DNA from 4 places in the Staphylococcus muscae genome. Region 4 is predicted to be linked to each of the others. Evidence: predicted binding sites of a transcription regulator. Region 4 holds the regulator's gene; each other region holds the start of a gene.

Region 1 (6,256 bases), 640 kb from region 4:
CATTTTTATGACGTGTTGTGTGCTTAAGAACTTGAAACATTAAAGTTTGCATTGATTTAAAATGTAATCTTTTCTATACTAATCCTATATCATAAATATTAATAATCGAGGTTTTAATCTATATGGGTACGCAATTTAAGCAACATTCATCTTTACACAAATATTGGTTATTAATGCGTCCACACACACTAACAGCCTCTGTTGTTCCTGTATTAGTCGGAACAGCTACTGCTAAGCTGTTTATGTTGGGAAGTGAGGATCATCTCTCACTCTTGCGCTTAATCGCTATGTTATTGGCTTGTCTACTCATTCAAGCCGCAACAAATATGTTCAATGAGTATTATGATTATCAAAAAGGATTGGATGATCATGAATCAGTCGGTATTGGAGGCGCTATCGTACGTCACGGTATGACACCGCAGTCTGTCTTCAACTTGGCAATCGCCTTTTACGTTATCGCAGCTTTACTCGGGTTGCTACTGGCAGCTCAAACATCATTCTGGCTCATTCCAGTAGGTTTACTTTGTATGGCTGTTGGTTACCTTTATACAGGTGGTCCTTTCCCGATTTCATGGACACCTTTTGGCGAGTTGTTCTCAGGTATTTTTATGGGAATGTTCATCATTTTAATCGCCTTCTTCATTCAAACAGGTAACATCCAAGGTTATGCCGTATGGATTAGTATTCCAATTGTCATTACCATTGGACTGATCAACATGGCAAACAATATTCGTGATAGAGTCAAAGACCAACAAAGTGGTAGACGTACTTTGCCTATACTTTTAGGAAAGCAAGGTTCACTTTACTTTTTAGCGGCTTGTTACGTATTTGCTTATTTGTTTGTTATTTTTACAGTATTCTTCAAAGATGGCGGCTCACTTTTCTATTTATTAGTCCTTTTGAGCTTCCCAATGCCGGTCAAAGTATATCGTCGTTTCAGCAAAAATGATACACCACAAACGATGATGCCAGCAATGGCGGCTGCAGGTAAGACCAATACATTTTTCGGTCTGTTATATGCGCTTGGTATTTATATTAGTGCGTTACTTGGTGGTATTTAAGCACTCCAATTTAAAAGAGACACACCCTATTCTCATCATAATAGGATGTGTCTCTTTTTATAATTCTTTGTTTATTTGTATCAATTGATGACGATGATTGAAAAACTGACGATAACTCAAATATGTACTCACAAATGCCGAAATAATCGTCGCTGTTGTATGAATAAATACAACCATCAGTTGGAATTTGATTGCTTCTAACGGTGGCACACCTGCAATAATCAATCCGGTCATCATTCCTGGAATGGACACGAGACCATAAGTTTTGACTGAATCTATCGTTGGCACAATTGCTACTTTAATACTTTCACGAATGGCATCTTTCGCTGCAAGAATTGGTTCTGCACCTAATGATAACTTTGCTTCAATGGCCGGAGTCTCTTTCGTAAAAATGCGATCTAAGTTTTGATAACTTAAATTGATTGCAATCATTCCATTACTTCCAACCATACCTGCAATCGGAATGAGTTCATTGGGTTTCATACTGATAGCACCCGTTAACAGAACACCACCTAACGAAATCATTGCCCCTGACATAATCGCAGCAAATGAAATCCAGAAAACATGCTTCATAATAGATGACGCACGTTTAATCGTATTCGCCGCTGCATTAATCATAATGACAAGAATTAATCCCAACACTATCCAAGTTGTTTCCAGTTTAAATACAAACTCTAACATATAACCGATAATGACAAGTTGGATGACTGCACGAACAGCCGCAACGATCAAGTCTTTCGCAATGTACAATCGTTCTTTATAAGAAATCATAATCGGCACTAACAATAACAGCGCTGTTAATACAAGCGAAGTCGTACTCATCATGTGAGCGCCACCTCCTTATGCAATATCCCATCTTTTATGACGACTTGACGATCAAAATGGCGATGACTCTGTTCATCATCATGTGTGATCCACAGAACAGTAGTCCCTTTTGCAACGAAATCAAAGATAAGTTGTTCAACACGCATACTATTTTGATGATCCAATGCACTTGTTGCTTCATCTAATAATAAAACATCAGGTTGATACATGAGCTGTCGTGCAATAGTGACACGCTGCTTTTCACCACCTGACATGCGCTGTACATGATCTGACAATTGATAATGACCTAAGCCTACCGCTTCCAAAAGCTCTTGTGCACGTTGCTTATCAAAATGATCTTTTCGCACAGTAGATGGAAAACTCAAATTATCAGCAATCGTCTCACCAAATAATGCAATACTTTGCGATAAATAACTCACTCGAGTTCTTAATTCTTCTGGTGTATATACATCATAAGGCTGACGATCAAAATACAATGCCCCTTTCGTCGGACTAATCAGGTCAGCTATGAGTCGTAATAAAGTGCTTTTTCCACTACCAGACGGTCCAGTGACAGCAATAGCTTCTCCCTTTTGTACTGTCATCGATAAGTCTCGAATAATTGGATGTTTATCAATTTCATAACTTATATTTTTAAGTTCTAACATTCCACTATGCCTCACTTACATATGTCATATAATAATAATGATGATTATAAAGCTTCTTTTCAGACTTTACTTCAAAGCCTAACTTTTTATATAGAGAGAATGCGCCTTTATTATCATAATCACAATTTAAACTCCATATCGTTCCTGGCTCACTTTGCATCAAATGATTAAGAAGCTTACTGGCGACACCACGTCCACGAAATTGCGGGAATGTTGCTACTGATTCTATATAAGTATCTGTCATATCCGCTTCCATAATCGGTAATGGTGTTGTCGTTGATAACGGGATTTTTTGCGCAGCTTCTAGTGTTTCCCAAGCGGCTTCATAAGTTTGTTCATCACGACCAGGATATGCAATAATCATGCCTGCTACTTCACCTTCTATTTCATAAACAGACACATGACTGAAATGATTGCGATAATGCGCGTTAACTGTACTATCTTCAATTGCCGCAATCACTTGTTCTTCTGAGTAACGTGTCACAATTTCTAACTCCATATCTTTCCAAATCATATATGTCAACTTTGCAATGGCATGTCGGTCTTTTTCTTCTGCCAATCGAATCATTTATCTACACTCCTTTTCTAATTAACAATACGTCTTTATTGTAGCCTAATTCCTTCAATTTTTTAAAATAATTGTTTCAATACGAAACGAATGTACGTTCTTACTCTTCACAAAATAAGAACACATGTTCTATAATAACAATTGAGGTGCAGCTATGAAAGATAAATCTTTACCCCAACATTATCAATATGAGACAGACTATCGTAAAATACCAAGAGAATATTTGAAAACGAATATCCCTAAAGGACGTGGTATCGTCAAATGGGCGCCTTTTGCTACCTTACCCGAACAATTCGAACACTTGAAAAAGGTGGAACAATCACAGCACAAACAATCCCAACCTATTCTAAGTGAAGACCAGTTGTATGAATTGAATTACATGTTACATCTCAAGTTATCTACCCATACATCTGGTGTTTTTCAGTACTGGTCAGATGGTGCTATACATGCGATTGAAGGGTCTATTCTATATATTCATTCACAAAATCAAACTTTGACAATCACGGACACACATACACATCAGCCCGTGACACTTTCCTTTCAACAACTCTGTCATATTGATTGAAAAAAAACATAAAAATACGGATTTTGAACACCTTCATTGGGTTCAAAAATCCGTATTTATAAATTAAGATAAAGTAAATGGTTGGCATACGCCCGATTAACCATGAAATATTAATAAAATAACGACCGCTACAATTTGCGCAACCGTTGTTGTTGCAATACGTCTTGTGTAAGTATAACTCACACCCAATACGAGTTGACATACAAAAATAAAGGCAACAATCCACCAACGGTCTAAGTAGATAAAGAATGTACTAGATACAATTGCACAAATTAAAATGCTAATCCATGCATGATGGAATCTTCGGTCTAACTCTTTATGAAGGATTGAGCGAAGATACAGTTCGTGACATGGCATGACAAATAGCAAAGTCACTAACATTTGCCATTTAAAGTACACGCCCGTACGCGACAACTGTTTGATTAACGATAAATACGTTAAATCTTTCGTCATGAGAGAGAATACGACTTGGATGAGTACGAGTATCACACCTGTCACTAAGCCTATTGCAATCGACGTAAGAAGTCTTTTTGAAGTAATATCACGCTGATAGAACACATAACTTATACCTGCAATGAGCATGATGCCTGTGTACAATTGCCAGTAGACGTTATGTTGTCCCCACATAACCATTAATATGATGTGAAAAGCAATAAAACTTGAAATAAACCATAGTAGCGGCTTGTTAATTGTTTTCATAATACCTTATCCTTTTTGTTCTACAATTTTATATCGTTTGTGATTGATGACTGTTTTTTCAGGTAAGTCAAGTGTCGCAAAGTTATCCATAATTGTTAAATCAACAATGACAGAGTTATCATTAATCTTTTCGACTTTCCCTTTCAGACCATCATGAAATTCTACAATGTCGCCTACTTCTGCTATTGTCATCACATTCGCCCCCTTAGAAATTAACTAGACTATATTGTACTAAAGTTTACATCTTAAATAAACTATTTCTGTCATTTTTTATGATTTAGCCATAATATCACACCATCAAAGTTCAATTATTGGAAAAAAATTGGAAAATGGTGCATAACTATATTTAAGGGCATATTGGGAATAAAGGAGAGGTAAAATAATGAAATTTATCAGCAACAATAACAATACAGATCCCACGCTAAATCTTGCTATGGAAGAATACGTACTGAAAAATGTACCTATGGATAATGATGAAAGTTATTTTTTATTTTATATTAACAGACCATCCATCATTGTCGGAAAAAACCAAAATACAATTGAAGAAGTACACCAATCTTATATTGATGAAAATAATATCGATGTTGTACGCCGTATATCTGGAGGCGGTGCCGTATACCATGATTTCGGCAACTTAAACTTCAGCTTTATTACAAAAGATGACGGTCAAAGCTTCCATAACTTCAAAAAATTCACGCAACCAATTGTTGATGCATTAAATAAAATGGGTGTTCAAGCGGAAATGACAGGGCGCAATGACATCCAAGTCGGACAAGCAAAAATTTCCGGTAATGCAATGGTAAAAGTAAAAGATCGTATGTTTAGTCATGGAACGTTGATGTTAAACAGCGAGCTAGACGAAGTACAAAACGCCTTAAAAGTAAATCCTGCCAAAATACAATCAAAAGGTGTTAAATCTGTACGTAAACGTGTCGCAAATATCGTTGAATTTTTAGATGAACCGATCGATATTGATACATTTAAAGAAATTATTTTAAAACAACTATTTGGTGACTCAGACGTTGAAACATATCCTTTAAGTGACGAAGATTGGAAAAATATCGAGCAATTGGCTAACGAAAAATATCGTACGTGGGATTGGAATTACGGCAAAAATCCAAAATATAACTTTGAACGTGAACATAAATTCGAAAAAGGATTTGTTCAAATTAAATTAGATGTTAAAAAAGGACAAATCGAACACGCTAAAATTTTCGGAGATTTCTTTGGAGAAGGAAATATTGAAGAATTAGAACGTGCACTTGAAGGTGTTACACATCAAAAACAAGCGATTCATGAAGCTTTAAAAGATTATGATATCCATCATTATTTTGGTGCGATTCCAAAAGATGAACTCATTGATTTAATGGTATAAAAATAACAGGACAATTCATCAATAATACGGTGAATGGTCCTGTTTATTCTTTCATGGAATGACTCGAGGAATTAGACAATGTTTTGCGCCTCCAACTCATTAAATTCGTTTGTATACATCATAAAATCTGCTTCGTTCTTGTTTAATAAAGCCTGATCAATCAACTGCTCTAATTCTGCCTTTCTGTGCTGTCTAAGTGCTGCCTCAATTACAAGTTCTGCACCTAATCTGTTAACTGCTTGCATCGGGTTGACGGGTACTTGTTGCTTCACATCAATCTTATGTTTCATGATGTTTCCTCCTCATAGTGTTGTTTTGTTTTTGATAATAAACAGTATACCGAAAGCAAATTCAAAATGCAATAAGTTTTCTGAATTTTTTCAAGTTTAGAAACAATAAAAATAAAATATTCTTATTTAAAATTTTCTGACTCCTTCGTTGACAAACTTCCTTTACGTTTTATAATTAATTTTATAAAGAGAGACTAAAAATATGAAAGGATGATACCTTATGAGT
Region 2 (6,256 bases), 860 kb from region 4:
CCATCACATGTTGGACATGCGCCGAAAGGACTGTTGAAACTAAACATTCTCGGTTCTAATTCACCAATTGTAAAGCCACAGATTGGGCATGCATGTTTCTCAGAAAACTCCAGTGGCTCTCCACCAATAACATCTACGACAAGACGTCCTTCTGATAGCTCAAGTACTGTCTCGATAGAATCTGCTAAACGTGTTTCAATGCCGGGTTTTACAACGAGACGATCGACGACAATCTCAATGGTATGGTTTTTATTTTTATCAAGTGCCGGTACATCAGTAATATCCATGATGTCACCATTTAATCGGACACGTACATAACCTTTTTTACTAATGTCTGTCAATAATTTTTCGTGTGTCCCTTTTCGATGATTCACGACTGGCGCTAACAGCTGAATCTTTGTACGCTCTTCCAATTCCATAATGCGGTCTGCCATCTGTTGGACGGTTTGCGATTCAATCTCTATACCGTGCTCTGGACATATTGGTTTTCCAATTCGGGCATACAATAAGCGAATATAATCATATATTTCTGTTACTGTGGCAACGGTCGAACGTGGGTTTTTACTCGTTGTTTTTTGATCGATTGAAATTGCAGGTGATAGCCCTTCTATCGTATCCACATCCGGCTTATCCATCTGTCCTAGAAATTGTCGTGCATATGCGCTCAAAGACTCCACATAGCGTCTTTGCCCTTCAGCATAAATCGTATCAAATGCTAGCGATGACTTACCCGACCCTGACAGACCTGTCATCACGATAAATTTATCTTTAGGCAACTCTATATCTACATTTTTTAAATTATGGGCGCGTGCCCCTTTCACTACTATTGATGGTCCTTTCATGTATGTCACCCTTCTGATTTAAGTTCAAATAATAAGTCTCTCAATTCTGTTGCTTTCTCGAAATCTAGTGCTTTCGCTGCTTCTTTCATTTGCTTTTCGATATTTTGAATCGTCTTTTGACGTTCTTTCTTCGTCATCTTCTTCGGCACTTCTTTACGTTCTGCTTCATTTGTCTCGTCCGTTTCCACAGTCGCACTGATCACATCATGAATCTTTTTGTTGATTGTTTTCGGTGTAATGCCATGTTTTTCGTTATAGGCCATTTGAATCTCTCGACGACGTTCTGTTTCATCAATCGCTACACGCATCGAATCGGTAATCTTGTCCGCATACATGATTACTTCACCTTTGTCATTACGCGCTGCACGTCCAATCGTCTGAATCAGTGAACGTTCTGAACGTAGGAACCCTTCCTTGTCAGCGTCCAATATGACGACAAGCGAAACTTCTGGAATATCGATACCTTCTCGCAACAAGTTGATACCGATTAAAACGTCAAAAGTTCCCATGCGCAAGTCACGAATAATTTCAATACGTTCTAACGTCTTAATCTCGGAGTGTAAGTAATTCACCTTCACGCCTGCTTCTTTCAAATAAGTCGTCAAATCTTCACTCATTTTTTTGGTTAATGTCGTAATTAAGACACGTTCATTACGTTCTACACGTGCTTGAATCTCACTCAACAAGTCATCAATTTGATTTTTAGATGGGCGCACGTCAATTTTAGGATCTAATAGACCCGTTGGACGGATAATCTGTTCGACCATCTCGTCAGTGTGTTCCATCTCATATGGGCCTGGTGTTGCAGAAACATAAACTAACTGATGTGCCTTCTCTTCGAATTCTTCAAACATCAATGGTCGGTTATCCAGTGCACTTGGCAAACGGAAACCGTGTTCAACAAGTACGTTTTTACGCGCCTTGTCACCGTTATACATCCCGCGAATTTGAGGCAACGTTACATGGGACTCATCAATCATAATCAACCAATCATCACCGAAATAATCGAGTAATGTATAAGGGGTTGAACCAAGCGGACGTAACGTAAGATGCACTGAGTAGTTCTCAATCCCTGAACAGAAGCCCATTTCACGCATCATTTCAAGGTCGTAGTTTGTACGCTGTTCTAAGCGCTGTGCTTCTAAAAGTTTGTTTTCACTGCGCAATTTTTCAAGTTGTTCAGCCAATTCTTTTTCAATTCTTTCAATTGCGACTTTCATTTTTTCTTCACGTGTTACGAAGTGAGATGCTGGGAAGAGTGCAAAATGCTCACGTTCTTTCAATACTTCCCCTGTTAAGTAGTTAATCTCGCTGACACGGTCTATCTCATCTCCGAAAAATTCAACACGAATACACAGTTCATCACGAGATGCTGGGAAGATTTCCACAACGTCTCCTCTCACACGGAATGTCCCACGTTGGAAGTCAATATCATTGCGTGTATATTGTACATCGACTAACTTACGCAGTAGTTCACTGCGATCCATCTCCATACCTGAACGGATACTCACAACTAAGTCTTTGTATTCTTCCGGGTTACCCAAACCGTAAATACAGCTGACACTTGCAATGATGATGACATCATCACGTTCAAATAATGCACTTGTTGCGGAGTGACGTAACTGGTCAATCTCATCATTAATCGATGCATCTTTTTCAATAAATGTATCCGTTGATGGTACATATGCTTCTGGTTGATAATAATCGTAGTAACTGACAAAATATTCAACTCTATTTTCAGGAAAGAATTCTTTAAATTCACTATATAATTGACCTGCTAGCGTTTTGTTATGCGCAATGATTAATGTTGGTTTCCCTGCACGTTTGATGACATTGCTCATCGTAAATGTTTTACCTGTTCCTGTTGCCCCTAACAAAGTCTGATGACGCTTGCCATCTTTAATCCCTTGTACTAACTCATCAATGGCCCGGGGTTGATCACCTTGTGGGTCAAACTGAGATACTACTTTAAAATCATGATGCTCCATGCATACTCGCCCTCTCATCACATAATCGTACTGTTATTTTACCAAAACTCAATATAAAAATACAAACATCTGTTCGTTTTTAACATTTCATTGCTCTATACCCTTTTCTTATTATCTTTTAAACGATGTCAAAAACGTAAAAATACCGTCTAAAACTCATAAACAGTTCTAAACGGTATCAATTATGACAGTCTATTCAACTCATTTAAAATCTTCTCGCTGATGTGTTTGTAGTGAATCTACAATGATATAGCCTGCCAATATGGATGCAACATCTATAAAGATAATCCATTCATCATGGAAGAAACCTTTATAAACCGAGGCCCCTATCAAAACAAGCGTAACGCACGTACCAATCCATTTACTTCGTGTGATTGCACTGAGTATTACAACTAACACACATGGAAAAAAAGCGGCTAACGCATACCATATCACTTCGATCACTGCTTTCTATTGTTTAATATATGCATCGTCGTTTCACGCAACTCTGTACGTGGAATGAATTTTTCAGTGAGCATCTCAGGAATAATATTATCGATAAAGTCTTGGACAGAATGTAAATGATCAAACTGCATAATCGTCTCTAAACTCATCTCATAAATTTCAAAAAAGAGCGGTTCTGGATTACGCTTTTGAATTTCGCCGAATGTCTCATACAGCAAGTCAATTTTGTCAGCAACAGATAGAATTTGACCTTCTAATGAATCATCCTTACCTTCTTGTAAGCGTTGGCGATATATGTCCTGATAGCTCTCAGGGATTTCTTCCGAGATAAATGTCTCGACCATTTCTTCTTCAACTTGAGAAAAGAGACGTTTCAACTCGCTACTCGCATATTTTACTGGTGTTTTAATATCACCTGTGAATACTTCTGCAAAGTCATGGTTTAATGCTTTTTCATATAAACTTTTCCAGTCTACTTCTTTACCATAATGTTCTTCAACTGTCCCTAAATATTGGGCGATCTTCGTCACTTTAAAAGAGTGCGCAGCAACGTTATGCTCAAAATATTTGAACTTTCCAGGTAAACGAATGAGTTTTTCTAAATCTGATAGTCTTTTGAAATATTGGTGAACACCCATAATCTTTGTTCCCTCCTTCATGCGCATCGTTATAGTTTATGATACTATAACACATTTTTTCACCTTCTCGCACATAGAATTGGTACAACATCTTGTTTATCTAATAAATATATTGATAGTCACCTATATTCGAAATGACACGTTGACTGATAACACCTTCTCCTTGCCAATTCATCTCTGAAATAAGAATCGTATGCTTATGACATGCTTCAACAATCGCCACATGACCATAACGTCCTTCTTGTGAGACAAGAATGGCATTCGCACGGGGGCGGTTAGAAACGGTATAACCCGCTTCCTGTGCATGAATCGCCCAATATTTCGCATCTCCCCAGTTATTTGAAATAGGTCGATGTCTTTGCCTACGTTGCTCAAATACATAGTAGGTACATTGACCCGATGTGTATGTGTTTTCAATCTGTTCGGCTGGCATTGTTTTGGGTGAAGTGTCATATTTTGTTGAGTTAGGTAAGAGCTGTGATAAGTCTGGTAATGACAGATGCGCCATTCCTTTGTTCGAAATTGCAATATACTGCACATCACCTTGAAGATTATATGGATTGAACTTCTGAAATGTATCGTAAGAAATATGTTGATTATGTAGAAAGTTTGGAAGTGTTTGATGTGGTGGTTTCATTAGAATATGATCAGCGGGTAATTTGAGTGTTTCATATTTTTTTAAATATCGGGGAGTTTGTGTCATATAATTCAGTTGTTTAATGCGTTCTGACGTCGTCGCAAACTGTTGGGCTAACTGGTAGATTGTCGTATCATTTGGCAATGACACTTGTTGAATCATTGTTGAAGGATGGGATAGCAATGTGGCAACCATGAATATATGAGATAGGAACATCATTTCATCTCCTTGAAAAAATATGGATTCAGTATAGCACGTCATTATCATAAAAATAGACGCATTACGCACTTGTGACACAAATGAAATAACATGGTGATTGTTGAGATTTTCGCTGAAATATCATAAAAAACCTCCACAAATTGTATGTGAAGGTTTTGATTCTTTATGATTACATTGTTTCAGAAGCATCGTTCATTTGACTGCGCAAATAGGCATCGATAAACATACCGATATCGCCATCCATCACCGCATTAACGTTCCCTGTTTCCACATTCGTACGATGGTCTTTCACCATTGAATAAGGATGGAACACATACGAGCGAATTTGACTACCCCAGCCAATTTCTTTCTGTTCGCCACGAATTGCCGCAAGTTCTTGTGCCTTTTGTTCCAACTCGAGTTGATACAACTTCGCTTTCAACATTTTCATTGCTGCTTCACGGTTTTTAATCTGTGATCGCTCATTTTGGTTATTAACGACAATGCCTGTTGGATGGTGGGTAATACGGATGGCAGATTCTGTTTTGTTAATGTGCTGTCCGCCCGCACCAGATGCACGGAATGTATCCACTGTAATATCATCCGGGTTCACTTCGATTTCAATCTTTTCATTGTTGAATTCTGGAATGACATCACACGATGCAAAGGAAGTATGTCTACGTCCGGATGAATCAAAAGGTGAAATGCGGACAAGACGATGTACGCCTTTTTCTGCTTTCAAATAGCCATAAGCATTATGACCTTTGATGACAAGCGTGACACTTTTGACCCCTGCTTCATCTCCTGCTTGATAGTCTACCACTTCGACTTTAAAGCCTTGTTGTTCGCAAAAGCGTTGGTACATACGCAACAGCATATTCGTCCAGTCTTGTGACTCTGTGCCACCTGCACCTGGATGTAACTCTAAAATGGCATTGTTCGCATCATGATCACCATTCAACAACAGTTGTAACTCAAAGCGATCTAACTTAGGCGCATAATCGCTCACTGTTTCTTCAAGGTCTGCTTTAATATCTTCATCAAGCTCTTCTTGCAACAGTTCATGCGTCGCATCCATCTCTTCAATATCTGACGCAATATCATAATAAGTCGTCACAATCGCTTTCAACGCATTGTTTTGATCAATCACTTCTTGTGCACGTTGTTGATCATCCCAAAACGTTGGTTCTGCCATCATTTCTTCATATTCTTGGATATTGGTCTCTTTGTTTTCTAAGTCAAAGAGACCCCCTAAGTTGTTCTAACTTTGTTGCATAGTCATCAATATGTCGCTTGATTTCAGATAGTTCCATCCACTATCGCTCCTTTACATCTGTTCCCTATCACCTATTTACCGTGACAGTTTTTATATTTTTTACCACTGCCACATGGACATGGGTCATTACGTCCGACGTCATCTTTTTTAACGATTGGCTGTGCTTTAACTTTTTCTTTACCATCATTTGCTGAAAGGTGTTGACCTTCAAGCTCTTTTGTTTTTTCACGCTG
Region 3 (6,256 bases), 380 kb from region 4:
TAAGTGTCCATCTTGATTTAAAGTCCCCGCAAACACTTCATCACCTGTCGTTTTTTCAACAGGGATGGATTCTCCAGTAATCGCTGCTTGATTGATTGTCGCTTGACCTGAACGTACAATACCATCCAACGCAATCTTTTGTCCTGCTTTTACGAATAAAAGATCGCCAACATTCACATCTTCCACAGGTATGTCGATGAGTTGTTCTTGACGTAAGATTGTAGCAGTGTCAGGTGCCATTTTCATTAATGACGCCATTGATTCTCTTGCTTTATCCATTGAAAAGCGTTCTAAAGATTCACTTAATGCAAATAAAATAACAACAACTGCCACTTCTCCCCATTCACCGATTAGCACTCCACCAATTGCTGCTATTGTCATCAGAGTTCGCATATCAAAATCGAAATGCAAGAGGTTACGAAGACCTTCTTTTATGAGCGACCAGCCACTGATCACAACCGCTGTCACGAATAATAAAGGGCTCATTAATGTATCTGCAGGATGTAGCCATTGTGACAAGTAACCGAATAATATGAGTATTGTTGAAAACCATAATGTCTGATTATTTATGAAAAATTGTTTCACCTTTTCAAATAAAGTCAGATTTTTAGGTGTTTCATACTGTTGTGTTTTTTGGTGCGACTGATCATCATAAACCGCAATATTTTCAAATGCACCAGCATTTTCAAGTTCTTCAATCGTCGGCGTCCCTTGTACATAAATTTTTGACGCACCAAAATTCACTGTCGCAGATGTTACGGAAGGGAGTGCTGCCACATTCCGCTCAAACTTCGCCGCACAATTGGCACATGTCATTCCCTCTACACGATATGTTTTGTCATTCGTTGTCATCAGTCATCACTTCTTCCTTATGTGCGATTGAAATCATCATAATTTGTCGAATATGTTCATCATATATACGATAAAACGCCCGTTTGCCTTCCTTACGATAAGTCACAACACCATTTTTATACAATAAACGTAAATGATGTGACGTATTCGCCACTGTTAAATTTAATACTTCAGCTAAATCACAGACGCATAACTCATCATGTACACACAAAAGATACGTTATCTTTGCACGGTTGATATCAGCAATACTTTTAAACATAAGACTTACACTCTCGATGTTCGTTTTCGATAACGTATTCTTCGCTTCTTGGACATGTAGCTCATCTATGATAAATGCATCGCATCCCATTTTATTCTCAGCCATTTGACATTCCACCTTTATTCAAATACTTACTTGAATATAATATATCGAATTGTAATTTTTTATTCAAGTATTCGCTTGAATGTTGATTTTAAGTTTATTTGGTAGAATACATTCATAACACTATTCAGAAGGAGATAGTCTATTAGATGAAAATTCTTGTCACAGCTTTCGATCCGTTCAATCATGAAAAGATCAATCCCGCTTTAGAAGCCGTTCAACGGTTACCAGACATTGTCGGTGAACATACCATTACTAAAATGGGTATCCCAACTGTTTTTCATGAATGTCTCACCGTAATAAAACAGCAACTGAAACTTGAAACATATGATGCCATTTTAGCAATCGGACAAGCTGGTGGTAGATATGAAATATCACCTGAACGTATTGGCATTAATGTGGATGATGCTAGAATTCCTGATAATCAAGGGAATCAACCTATCGATCAAGTGATTCAAGAGAATGGTGCACCTGCTTATTTTTCAAATATGCCAGTCAAGCGTCTCACACAGGCGATGAAAGACGCAGGTATTCCTGCTTCACTGTCAAACTCTGCTGGTACTTTTGTATGTAATCATCTGTTGTATCAGCTTGGTTATTTACACGCCACATCCTATCCAAATATCCAGTTCGGTTTTATACACGTCCCATTTATCCCTGAACAAGTAATAAATAAGCCGGATACACCTTCTATGTCATTAGATACAATTGTAAAAGGATTAACAGTAGCAATTGCTGCCATATCAACTAATTCTCATGACGATTCGATCGCATTAGGCCAAACGCATTAAAGCCCAAAATAAAACAACCCTACGCTATGTAGGGTTGCTTCTTTATTTTGCATATTCGACCGCTCTCGTCTCACGAACAACTGTCACTTTGATATGACCTGGATATTGAAGTTCTCCCTCAATTTGGTCTTTAATATCTCTTGCTAAGCGATGTGATTGTAAATCATCAATTTCTTCTGGAGATACGATTACGCGTATTTCACGACCAGCTTGAATAGCAAATGCCTTCTCAACGCCATCGTAATTCTCTGAAATTGCTTCTAAACGTTCTAATCGCTTGATATAGTTTTCTAATGTCTCTTTTCTAGCACCTGGACGTGCGGCTGACAATGCATCAGCTGCCGCTACTAGTATTGAAATAATCGAAGTTGGCTCTACATCACCATGATGTGAATGAATCGCATTAATAACGGTTGAAGATTCGCCATATTTCTTCGCAAGTTCTACACCAATTTCAACATGACTACCTTCGACTTCATGATCAATAGCTTTACCAATATCATGTAAAAGCCCTGCACGTTTTGCAATTGTCACATCTTCATTCAACTCTGCTGCTAACATACCTGAAAGGTGTGCAACCTCAATGGAATGTTTCAAGACGTTTTGACCATAACTTGTACGATAGTGCATGCGACCTAATATTTTAACAAGATCTGGATGCATATTATGTACATTCAGTTCGAAAGTCGCTTGTTCACCCGCTTCACGAATAATTTCATCGACTTCACGACGTGCTTTATCAACCATGTCTTCAATACGTCCTGGATGAATGCGACCATCTGATACTAAGTTAATCAATGCTGTTTTAGCAATTTCACGACGTATCGGATCGAAACCTGATAAGATAACTGCTTCAGGTGTATCATCGATGATTAAATCGATACCTGTTAACGTCTCAAGTGTGCGAATATTACGTCCTTCACGTCCAATGATACGTCCTTTCATCTCATCATTTGGCAAGTTGACAACGGAAACTGTTGACTCTGATGTGTGTTCAGCTGCAAATCTTTGCACCGTTGTCGCTAGCAATTCTTTCGCAGTTTGGTTCACTTTTTCTTTTGCTTCACGTTCTTTTTCTTTAACAAGCACTGCAATATCTTGTGACAATTCATTTTCAACACGTTGTAATTGCTCATTACGTGCTTCTTCTTGTGTGAGACCGGAGATGCGTTCTAATTCTTGTTCGTGTTTCATTATTATTGATTGAACACTACTCTCTTTTGCATCTACTTGTTGTTGTCTTTCTTCAAGTTTAGATTCTTTTTGCTCTAAAATCTCATCCTTCTTATCGAGTAAATCAGATTTTCGCTCCAAGTTTTCCTCTTTTTGAAGAAGTCGGGATTCTTGTCGTTGAAGTTCACCACGACGTTCTCTAAGTTCGCTTTCAACTTGCTCACGAATTTTTTGATTCTCTTCTTTCGCTTCAAGCAACTTCTCTTTTTTGAGATTTTCAGCGTCTTTTTTCCCCTGTTGAACAATATCTTCAGCAGTATTTTTCGCTTGTATCTGCTTCTGATATATTAAATTTTGAGCGATAAAATACCCCGCAACAACTCCTAGAATAATACCCAGCAAAATGAGTAAGAGGGTTAATAAATTCACACAAACACCTCCTTTTTCTAGGATTTGATTCTGTATATAAACACTTCTATATGATTATATGAATATCACTAAAAATCATACATACATAATTGTACGTTTTAAAATCGGAAAAATCAAGACTTGAGTCCGTATAACCTATGCAATTATTCAGTTATTAGATAGGTGATATTATCAATTATTCAATTTTCATTAAAAATGAGTAAGGCCCGATATTTTGTTTAATTAAGACAGTAAAAGATGGAGTAGCCAAAGCCACTCCATCTTTTAGTTCTATATCATATTATGCATCAAACAATGTATCTGCATCTTCTGAATGTTCTTCAGCTTCAGCTTCAGCATCAACATCACCAGCAATGCCAAGTTTTTCACGCAATTTTTGATTGATTTCTGCTTCTAATTGTGGGTTCTCTTTCAAGAAAAGTTTAACATTTTCTTTACCTTGACCCATGCGTTCACCATTGTAAGAATACCATGCACCTGACTTATCAACGATATCATGTGCGACACCTAAGTCGATTAATTCACCTTGTCGAGAGATACCTTGACCGTACATAATATCAACTTCTGCCACTTTGAACGGTGGTGCTACTTTGTTTTTTACAACTTTTATCTTTGTTCGGTTACCAACAATATCTTGACCTTGTTTCAACTGCTCAGCACGTCTTACTTCTAAACGAACAGAGCTATAAAACTTTAATGCACGACCGCCCGGTGTTGTTTCAGGGTTGCCGAACATAACGCCAACTTTTTCACGAATTTGGTTGATAAAGATAGCAGTCGTTTTTGACTTTGAAATCGCAGCTGAAAGTTTGCGCAATGCTTGTGACATCAAACGTGCTTGTAAACCAACATGCGTGTCACCCATTTCCCCTTCAATCTCTGCCTTTGGTGTTAATGCTGCAACGGAGTCAACGACCACGATATCCACAGCACCACTGCGAACAAATGCTTCAGCAATCTCTAGGCCTTGCTCCCCATGATCCGGTTGAGAAAGATATAGATTATTAATATCTACGCCTAGTGCTTCTGCATACACTGGGTCTAGCGCATGTTCAGCATCAATAAATGCAGCTACACCACCATTTTTTTGCACTTCTGCAATCGCATGTAGTGCAACAGTTGTTTTACCAGAACTCTCAGGTCCGTATACTTCGATAATACGTCCTTTCGGGTAACCACCTACCCCTAATGCGTTATCTAATGTCACAGATCCTGTTGAGATTGTTGAAACATTGCGGTCTTTGTTATCACCAAGCTTCATTACCGCACCTTTACCGAATGATTTCTCCATATTTTTGATTACTGTATCTAATGCTTTCTGACGTTCATTATCCAATGATTGTACCTCCTAGAATGAGTTGATTTATACGCATGCGTTATCTTCATATGTGTTTTATCTTTTTAGTAGATTGTTTGTGCTTTTTCGATTTATATATACTATACAAGCTTCAACATAAAATTACAAGTGGTTTAGCGAATATTTGTTCGCTTTTTTACAGTTTTATAACACCTATACGAACAAACGTACTTTCTATTTTTTTACTTACTTCTGTTTCTCTAACCATCGCAACCATTCAATCAGTACATAATTTTGACTGCGATCACGTATCAAGTTACGATATGTAGCCATTTTAAAACTTTTCATTTCAAACGACTGCCCATCTAAAAATCCTATATAGACTGTTTCGTCTTCTGAAAATAGACTCACCGCTTGTGTCGTGTCAAATAACGATTGGACGAACAGTGCGCTTGTGCGTACCTTGTCTTCATTAGATGCATTCATATCTATATACGTCGGATGATGTAACATATAACCTTGTATACAATTCTGCTGATCCGCTTGTTTTAATCGTACATTCAAATAACCATCTGTCACTGCATCGTACACGGCTACTGTTTCATGTTGCGCGTTCATTACTGCTTCTTCGGGTTTAATATCATCTGAACCATAATAATATGCGCCAATTCTAGACAGAATTTCTGTTTTAATAGGTGCAATAAGCTGTTGACAAATTTCTTTATTTTCACCGCTTGCTGTTAAGCGAATCGTCACTTCATGTTTCCCAGCTAAAGGCGCAATGGTAGGATTTGTTTGTGCATCGATTAAGTCCAATAGTTCTGTTTCAGCTTGTGATTCACCAATTCCACAAAAACGGAGCACTTCTGAGAATATTGTTTGATCCGATTGGGTGAAGAATGGCATCATTTCATTGTCTACCATCGGCTTCATCTCACTTGGTGGTCCGGGTAACATAACAATATGTGTATTGTCATAAACAATATACATGCCTGGTGCCATACCAACACGATTCACCAACACATCTGATCCTTCAATGACGAGTGCTTGTTGTTTATTGTTCGGTGTCATTACTTTATCTTGTGAAGCAAAATAAGATTCGATAAATGCCAAGGCTTCTTTATCCATGACTAATTGTTTATTCATTACTTCTGCCACAGTTTGTTTCGTTAAGTCATCTTTTGTCGGTCCGAGACCACCAGTGTAAATCACTGCATCATATTGTGCAATTGCACGTTCTGTAACACGTCTTAACCGATCTGGATTATCCCCTACTACGATATGTTCTAATACGTGATGACCCGCTTCGTTTAATACACGTGATATATACTGTGCGTTCGTGTTTGCAATCTG
Region 4 (6,256 bases):
ACCAGAAACATTCGTTATCGCTGGTAATGTAGGGACGCCAGAAGGTGTTCGTGAACTAGAAAATGCAGGTGCTGATGCAACGAAAGTTGGTATTGGACCAGGTCGTGTATGTATTACGAAAATTAAAACAGGTTTTGGTACAGGTGGCTGGCAATTAGCTGCAATTAATCATTGTAGCAAAGCAGCACGTAAACCAATTATTGCTGACGGTGGTATCCGTACACACGGTGATATCGCAAAATCAGTTCGCTTTGGCGCATCAATGGTAATGATTGGTTCATTATTTGCAGCACATGAAGAGTCACCAGGTGAAACAGTTGAAATGGATGGCAAAAAGTATAAAGAATACTTTGGTAGCGCATCTGAATATCAAAAAGGTGAACGCAAAAACGTTGAAGGTAAAAAAATGTTTGTTGCACATAAAGGTTCACTTCAAGATACATTGAAAGAAATGCAAGAAGACTTACAAAGTTCTATTTCTTATGCAGGTGGTAAAGATGTCGGTGCATTGAGAAAAGTGGACTATGTCATTGTTAAAAACTCAATTTTTAACGGTGATAGAGATTAATAAAAAGGCCCGGACACGCATCATACACGTGTCCGGGCTTTTTTTTGACATTGACTGAGGAGTGCCATTGAGAGAAAAAGGTGGAAAATGGATTACATTTCTCTAAAAAGACCGACAACTTTGCCTAAAACAGTCACATGGTCCAGATAAATAGGGCTGAGCATGCTATTTTCTGGTTGTAAACGATAACGATTTTTCTCTTTAAAGAATCGCTTTACTGTCGCTTCATCTTCTTCTGTCATAGCAACGATAATATCTCCATTTTCAGCAATAGATTGACTTCTGACAATCACTTTGTCTCCATCTAAAATACCTGCTTCTATCATACTGTCACCGACAACATTTAATATAAAAATCTGGCCGTTATGTGTTGAAGTGAAATGTTCCGGTAATGGATAATACTCCTCTACATTTTCAACAGCTGTAATTGGCACACCAGCAGTGACCTTTCCAATCACTGGAACAAAAATAGTTGCTTCCATATTGACTGGTTCACCCATTAGTTCGCTCACAATCTCAATAGCACGTGGTTTCGTAGGGTCACGACGAATATATCCTTTTTCTTCTAAACGTGAAAGGTGACCGTGAACAGTTGAGCTTGAAGCTAAACCAACTGCTTCTCCAATCTCACGAACACTTGGTGGATATCCCTTTGATTGTACAACTTGTTTGATGAATTCAAATATTTCACTCTGTCTCTTCGTTAATTCCCTCATAAATAGCACTCCTCTATTGAATTTAAAGTTATTATAGCATATCACACGAACAAGAGCAAACATTTGTTCGTCTTTTTGTTGACACGGAACGCTTGTTCTGTTAGATTACTAATACAAACAAATGTTCTAGGAGTGTATGATAATGATTCAACAAAAATATTACGAGTTAACACTATTTTTAATTGTATTCTTAGTCTCTATCATCTTGTCTATTGCTTTCTTTATTATGGCAAGTCAAAATGAACAAGTAGAACAGACGTACGAAATGACAGACCACTCACTTAAAAATACAGAACAATATGAAGCAACACCTGATCATAGTAATGAAGAGAGTGTGTTTGCTATTACGTTAAGCAAATAATACTTTGATTAAAGATAAAGAAAGTTGATGACAATAAATTAGGTATTTTCAAGAGAAGTACAATGATGTCAATGTTTTCACTTTAACTTCATTAGAATGAATCGTTTGGTTTTCCGCAGTACTTCTGATATATTTTTATAAAGAAATTAACGGAGGTAATGTGGCATGTTAAGCCAAGATAAATTAAATCGTATTAACGAACTTGCAAGAAAGAAAAAAGAGCAAGGATTAACAGAAATTGAGGCAAAAGAACAATCTAAATTAAGAAGTGAATACTTAGAGACGTTTCGTGGTAGCTTCAAAGCTCAGATTGAACAAACGAAAGTAATTGACCCACAAGGTAATGACGTGACACCTGAGAAATTGAAATCAATTCAGAAGCAAAACAATTTGAGAAAGTAACTGTCACACTATTTTCATGAATATTTCAATTGAAGTATTGATTTGCTAGGTATCTCATCTGTATTTCGGGTATAATATATTTATGAAAAGAAAAAGAAAGGAAGTAATTTTATGTTTGATAAAAATGATAGTTTAGCAGTGAATACACTGCGTGCTTTGAGTATTGATGCAATTGAAAAAGCAAATTCAGGACATCCAGGTCTTCCTATGGGTGCGGCACCTATGGCATATACATTATGGACGCGTCATTTGAATTTCAATCCAAAAGCAGATCAATATTTTAATAGAGACAGATTTGTCTTATCTGCTGGACATGGATCAGCACTACTTTACAGTCTTTTACATGTTTCTGGTGGTTTAGCATTGGATGAATTAAAAAACTTTAGACAATGGGATTCAAAAACACCAGGACACCCTGAGTTCCGTCATACGCAAGGTGTAGAGATTACAACAGGTCCATTAGGTCAAGGTTTTGCAATGGCTGTTGGTATGGCAATGGCAGAAAAACATTTATCAGCAAAATACAATCAAGATGATATTTCTATCGTGGATCATCACACATATGTATTAGCTTCTGATGGTGACTTGATGGAAGGGATTTCTCATGAAGCCGCATCATTGGCAGGTCACTTAAAATTAGACAAGTTAATCACATTATATGATTCAAATGATATTTCATTAGATGGTAAAACAAATAAATCATTCTCAGAAAACATTAAACAACGTTTTGAAGCTTACGGTTGGAATCATCTTTTAGTAGAAGATGGTAATGATCTAGAAGCTATTGATCGTGCGATTGAAACGGCAAAAGAACAAGCAGGACCAACAATCATCGAAGTGAAGACGATTATTGGTTACGGTTCTCCTAACAAATCCAATAGCCATACTTCACACGGTGCACCATTAGGTACAGATGAACGTGCATTAACGTTTGATAATTATGAGCTAGATGCGAATAAACAGTTCCACGTAGATGAAGTTGTTTATGATATTTTCAAAGAAACAATGATTGAACGTGCAGAAGCACATGAAGCTGCATGGGAAGCTGAATTCAAGAAATATCAAGAAAAATATCCAGAACTTGCAGCAACGTTCAAGACAGCAATTGCTGGTGAACTTCCAGAAGACTACGCAGCATCATTACCACAATTTGAAGTAGGTCATAATGCTGCATCACGTGCAGACTCTGGTGAAGTGATTCAAGCAATCAGTGCTGCAGTACCTTCATTCTTTGGTGGATCAGCTGACTTAGCTTCATCTAACAAATCAAATGTAAAAGCTGAAGGTGACTTCTCTGCTGAAGATGGTAGTGGTAGAAATATTTGGTTTGGTGTACGTGAGTTTGCAATGGCAGCAGCGGTTAATGGTATGGCAGCACATGGTGGTGTACATCCATATGGTGCAACATTCTTCGTATTCAGTGACTATATTAAACCAGCATTACGTTTATCATCATTAATGGGATTAGGTTCAACGTTTATCTTTACACATGATTCAATTGCTGTTGGTGAAGATGGTCCAACGCATGAGCCAGTTGAACAACTTTCTGGTTTACGTGCAATGCCTAACTTGAATGTAATTCGCCCAGCAGATGGTAATGAAACACGTGTTGCTTGGCAAGTTGCGCTTGAATCTAAATCAACGCCGACTGCTTTAGTATTGACAAGACAAGGATTACCTGTCTTAGATGTTGAGTTTGCAGCGGTAGAACAAGGTGTACGCAAAGGGGCATATGTTGTTTATGAAACGGAAACAACGCCTGAATACGTCTTGCTTGCGACAGGATCTGAAGTGAGTCTACTTGTAGACGTAGCGAAAGAGTTAGCTGAACAAGGTAAAGGTGTACGTGTTGTATCAATGCCAAACTGGCATGCATTTGAACAACAATCACAAGCATATAAAGATGAAATCTTATTGCCGCATGTTGAAAAACGTGTTGCAGCTGAAATGGGTGCCACTTTAGGTTGGCATAAATATGTTGGTATGCACGGCAAAGTAATTGGTATCGATCGTTTTGGTGCAAGTGCGCCTGGCGACTTAGTGATTGAAAAATATGGCTTCACTAAAGAGCAAGTTTTAGCAGAAATTGAACAATTATAATCAATTATCTCGATAGTCATAACAAATTAGGACATTGAAAGTTTGGTTGCTTTCTTGTCCTAATTCTTTTTTTCTGTTATTTAAGTTATATTCATTTGAATTACCTTGAAAACAAATGGTATTTCTAGTAAAATGCTAAAGGATAAAGAAAGTGGGTGAAACGATGGCAACATGGTTAGCGATATTATTAATTGTTATTGCACTTATCATCGGTCTTGTTGGTGGATTCTTCTTAGCACGTAAATATATGATGGATTATTTGAAAAAGAACCCACCTATTAATGAAGAGATGTTACGTATGATGATGATGCAGATGGGACAAAAACCATCACAAAAGAAAATCAATCAAATGATGACAATGATGAACAAAAATATGGAAAAGAAAATGTAATGTCTTTTACTTAGATAAGCAAGGGAATCGATGTTGATACAAACATAGATTCTCTTGCTTTTTACTTTGATGTACAGTGAAATATGGCTATAATAAAAGTATCATTTTTAAATAGAATACTTACAATTGGAATGTATAGATTATTTCTAGTCCGATATATGAGGAGGCAACACATTGAGCTATTTAGTATTTTCAATCATAGTAGCGTTTGTCATGGGGGCTGCTGTGATTGTTGTGCGTATGAAAGCACAACAATATCCAGTGAATGTAAAGAAGATTATTTTACCACCTGTTTTTATGTCGACAGGTGCACTGATGTATGTTGTTCCTTATTTCCGACTGACGCATACAGAAATTGTAGAATCAATTGTAATTGGTGTGATTTTTTCAACAGTATTGATGCTAACATCTCATTTCGAAGTAAAAGGGGATGAGATCTACTTAAAAAAATCAAAAGCTTTCCCTGTTGTACTCGTGTCTTTATTGGTGATTCGTACAGTACTCAAAGTCTTTCTAGGGAACTCTATTGATGCTGGAGAGCTTGCAGGTATGTTTTTCTTGCTTGCATTCAGTATGTTATTACCATGGCGTTTAGCGATGCTGTGGCGATATCAACAGCTAAAAAAACGCATGCTTCATCATACGATGTAGTTAGTTAAGAGACTTATGCAACAAAGCAGTGATCATAGCCATTCGGTGTGTGACCTGCTTTTTATTTTGTTATATAAGAAAATGATATATTTGAGGTGAAAATATGAAAATCATTCATACAGCAGATTGGCATTTGGGTAAGCGACTCAATAGTCATAGCTTTTTAGAAGATCAACGTTATATTTTGTCACAGTTTGTTGAAGCAATAGTAGAAGAAAAACCAGACTTAATCATTATCGCTGGGGATATATATGACACAGCGCATCCTAATAAAAATACTGTTGCAATTTTTGAAGAAATGGTTCAAAAGTTGAATTTGCAAATGCATATACCCATTATTATTATCAATGGTAATCATGATAGTAAAGAACGATTAAGTTATGGGGCATCATGGTTCAATCACAGTCAACTTTATATTCGAACAACGTTATCTTCCTTTTTTGAACCGATTGATTTTGAAGGTATTGCCATTTATACCCTTCCGTTTTTTACTGTTTCTGAAGCACGTGTATTTCTTGAACGGGACGTTAAAAGTTATGAACAAGCCGTCAAATATTTTGTTGAATTGGTGAAACCACAATTGGATACGACGAAAAAGAATATACTCGTTGGGCACTTTACATTAAATGGTGCGCCTAAGTCAGATTCTGAACGTGACTTGACAATTGGGACGATAGAGTCTGTATCTCCGCAATATTTAGATGGATTTGATTGTGTTTTGTTAGGGCATATTCATCATCCATTTGCGATAGATTATGAGCATATTTTTTATAGTGGATCCATCTTGCAGTATTCTTTTTCCGAAGTCAAACAAGCAAAGGGATATCGCACGATTGAATTTGATAATAACGGTCAATTAAAACAAAGATTTCATCAGTTGCAACCGCAATTTGAACTTGAAGTAGTAGAAGGCAAATATGAAGACATTATTAACGGTCATTTTGATAGAAAGTCTGATAACAGTTATTTTCATTTTAAATTACGTGAGATGCAACATGTCACAGAACCAATGCAAAAATTGAAACAATTATATCCCAATACATTGGCATTAACGCCAGAAGTTATAA

Evidence for each region. The regulator LexA, encoded in region 4, represses DNA repair genes until DNA is damaged. The targets are predictions, from matches to a motif close to CGAACATATGTTCG.
Region 1: a site for LexA is predicted at 3,189-3,202, ahead of C7J88_RS00075 (YolD-like family protein). Genes of this name have one in related genera too.
Region 2: a site for LexA is predicted at 2,893-2,906, ahead of uvrB (excinuclease ABC subunit UvrB). Genes of this name have one in related genera too.
Region 3: a site for LexA is predicted at 5,081-5,094, ahead of recA (recombinase RecA). Genes of this name have one in related genera too.

What each region holds. Positions count from the first base shown of each region.
Region 1 is NZ_CP027848.1:8,913-15,168, reverse strand. Features, by position in the region: gene C7J88_RS00095 (1,4-dihydroxy-2-naphthoate polyprenyltransferase) at 123-1,061, shown strand; gene C7J88_RS00090 (ABC transporter permease) at 1,119-1,886, opposite strand; gene C7J88_RS00085 (ABC transporter ATP-binding protein) at 1,883-2,533, opposite strand; gene C7J88_RS00080 (GNAT family N-acetyltransferase) at 2,538-3,101, opposite strand; gene C7J88_RS00075 (YolD-like family protein) at 3,256-3,666, shown strand; gene C7J88_RS00070 (CPBP family glutamic-type intramembrane protease) at 3,763-4,365, opposite strand; gene C7J88_RS00065 (YkvS family protein) at 4,372-4,557, opposite strand; gene lplA (lipoate--protein ligase) at 4,748-5,740, shown strand; gene C7J88_RS00055 (IDEAL domain-containing protein) at 5,812-6,030, opposite strand; gene C7J88_RS00050 (competence protein ComK) at 6,251-6,256, shown strand, end outside.
Region 2 is NZ_CP027848.1:1,886,193-1,892,448, reverse strand. Features, by position in the region: gene uvrA (excinuclease ABC subunit UvrA) at 1-842, opposite strand, end outside; gene uvrB (excinuclease ABC subunit UvrB) at 848-2,830, opposite strand; gene C7J88_RS09280 (CsbA family protein) at 3,032-3,265, opposite strand; gene C7J88_RS09275 (YfbR-like 5'-deoxynucleotidase) at 3,271-3,912, opposite strand; gene C7J88_RS09270 (CHAP domain-containing protein) at 4,013-4,744, opposite strand; one part of gene prfB (peptide chain release factor 2) at 4,938-5,987, opposite strand; one part of gene prfB (peptide chain release factor 2) at 5,989-6,060, opposite strand; gene secA (preprotein translocase subunit SecA) at 6,095-6,256, opposite strand, start outside.
Region 3 is NZ_CP027848.1:272,304-278,559, reverse strand. Features, by position in the region: gene C7J88_RS01325 (heavy metal translocating P-type ATPase) at 1-852, opposite strand, end outside; gene C7J88_RS01320 (ArsR/SmtB family transcription factor) at 839-1,216, opposite strand; gene pcp (pyroglutamyl-peptidase I) at 1,363-2,004, shown strand; gene rny (ribonuclease Y) at 2,047-3,606, opposite strand; gene recA (recombinase RecA) at 3,887-4,942, opposite strand; gene C7J88_RS01300 (CinA family nicotinamide mononucleotide deamidase-related protein) at 5,150-6,256, opposite strand, start outside.
Region 4 is NZ_CP027848.1:649,346-655,601, reverse strand. Features, by position in the region: gene guaC (GMP reductase) at 1-568, shown strand, start outside; gene lexA (transcriptional repressor LexA) at 661-1,284, opposite strand; gene sosA (DNA damage-induced cell division inhibitor SosA) at 1,427-1,645, shown strand; gene C7J88_RS03105 (DUF896 domain-containing protein) at 1,811-2,047, shown strand; gene tkt (transketolase) at 2,159-4,147, shown strand; gene C7J88_RS03095 (YneF family protein) at 4,311-4,538, shown strand; gene C7J88_RS03090 (CcdC family protein) at 4,713-5,189, shown strand; gene sbcD (exonuclease subunit SbcD) at 5,293-6,256, shown strand, end outside.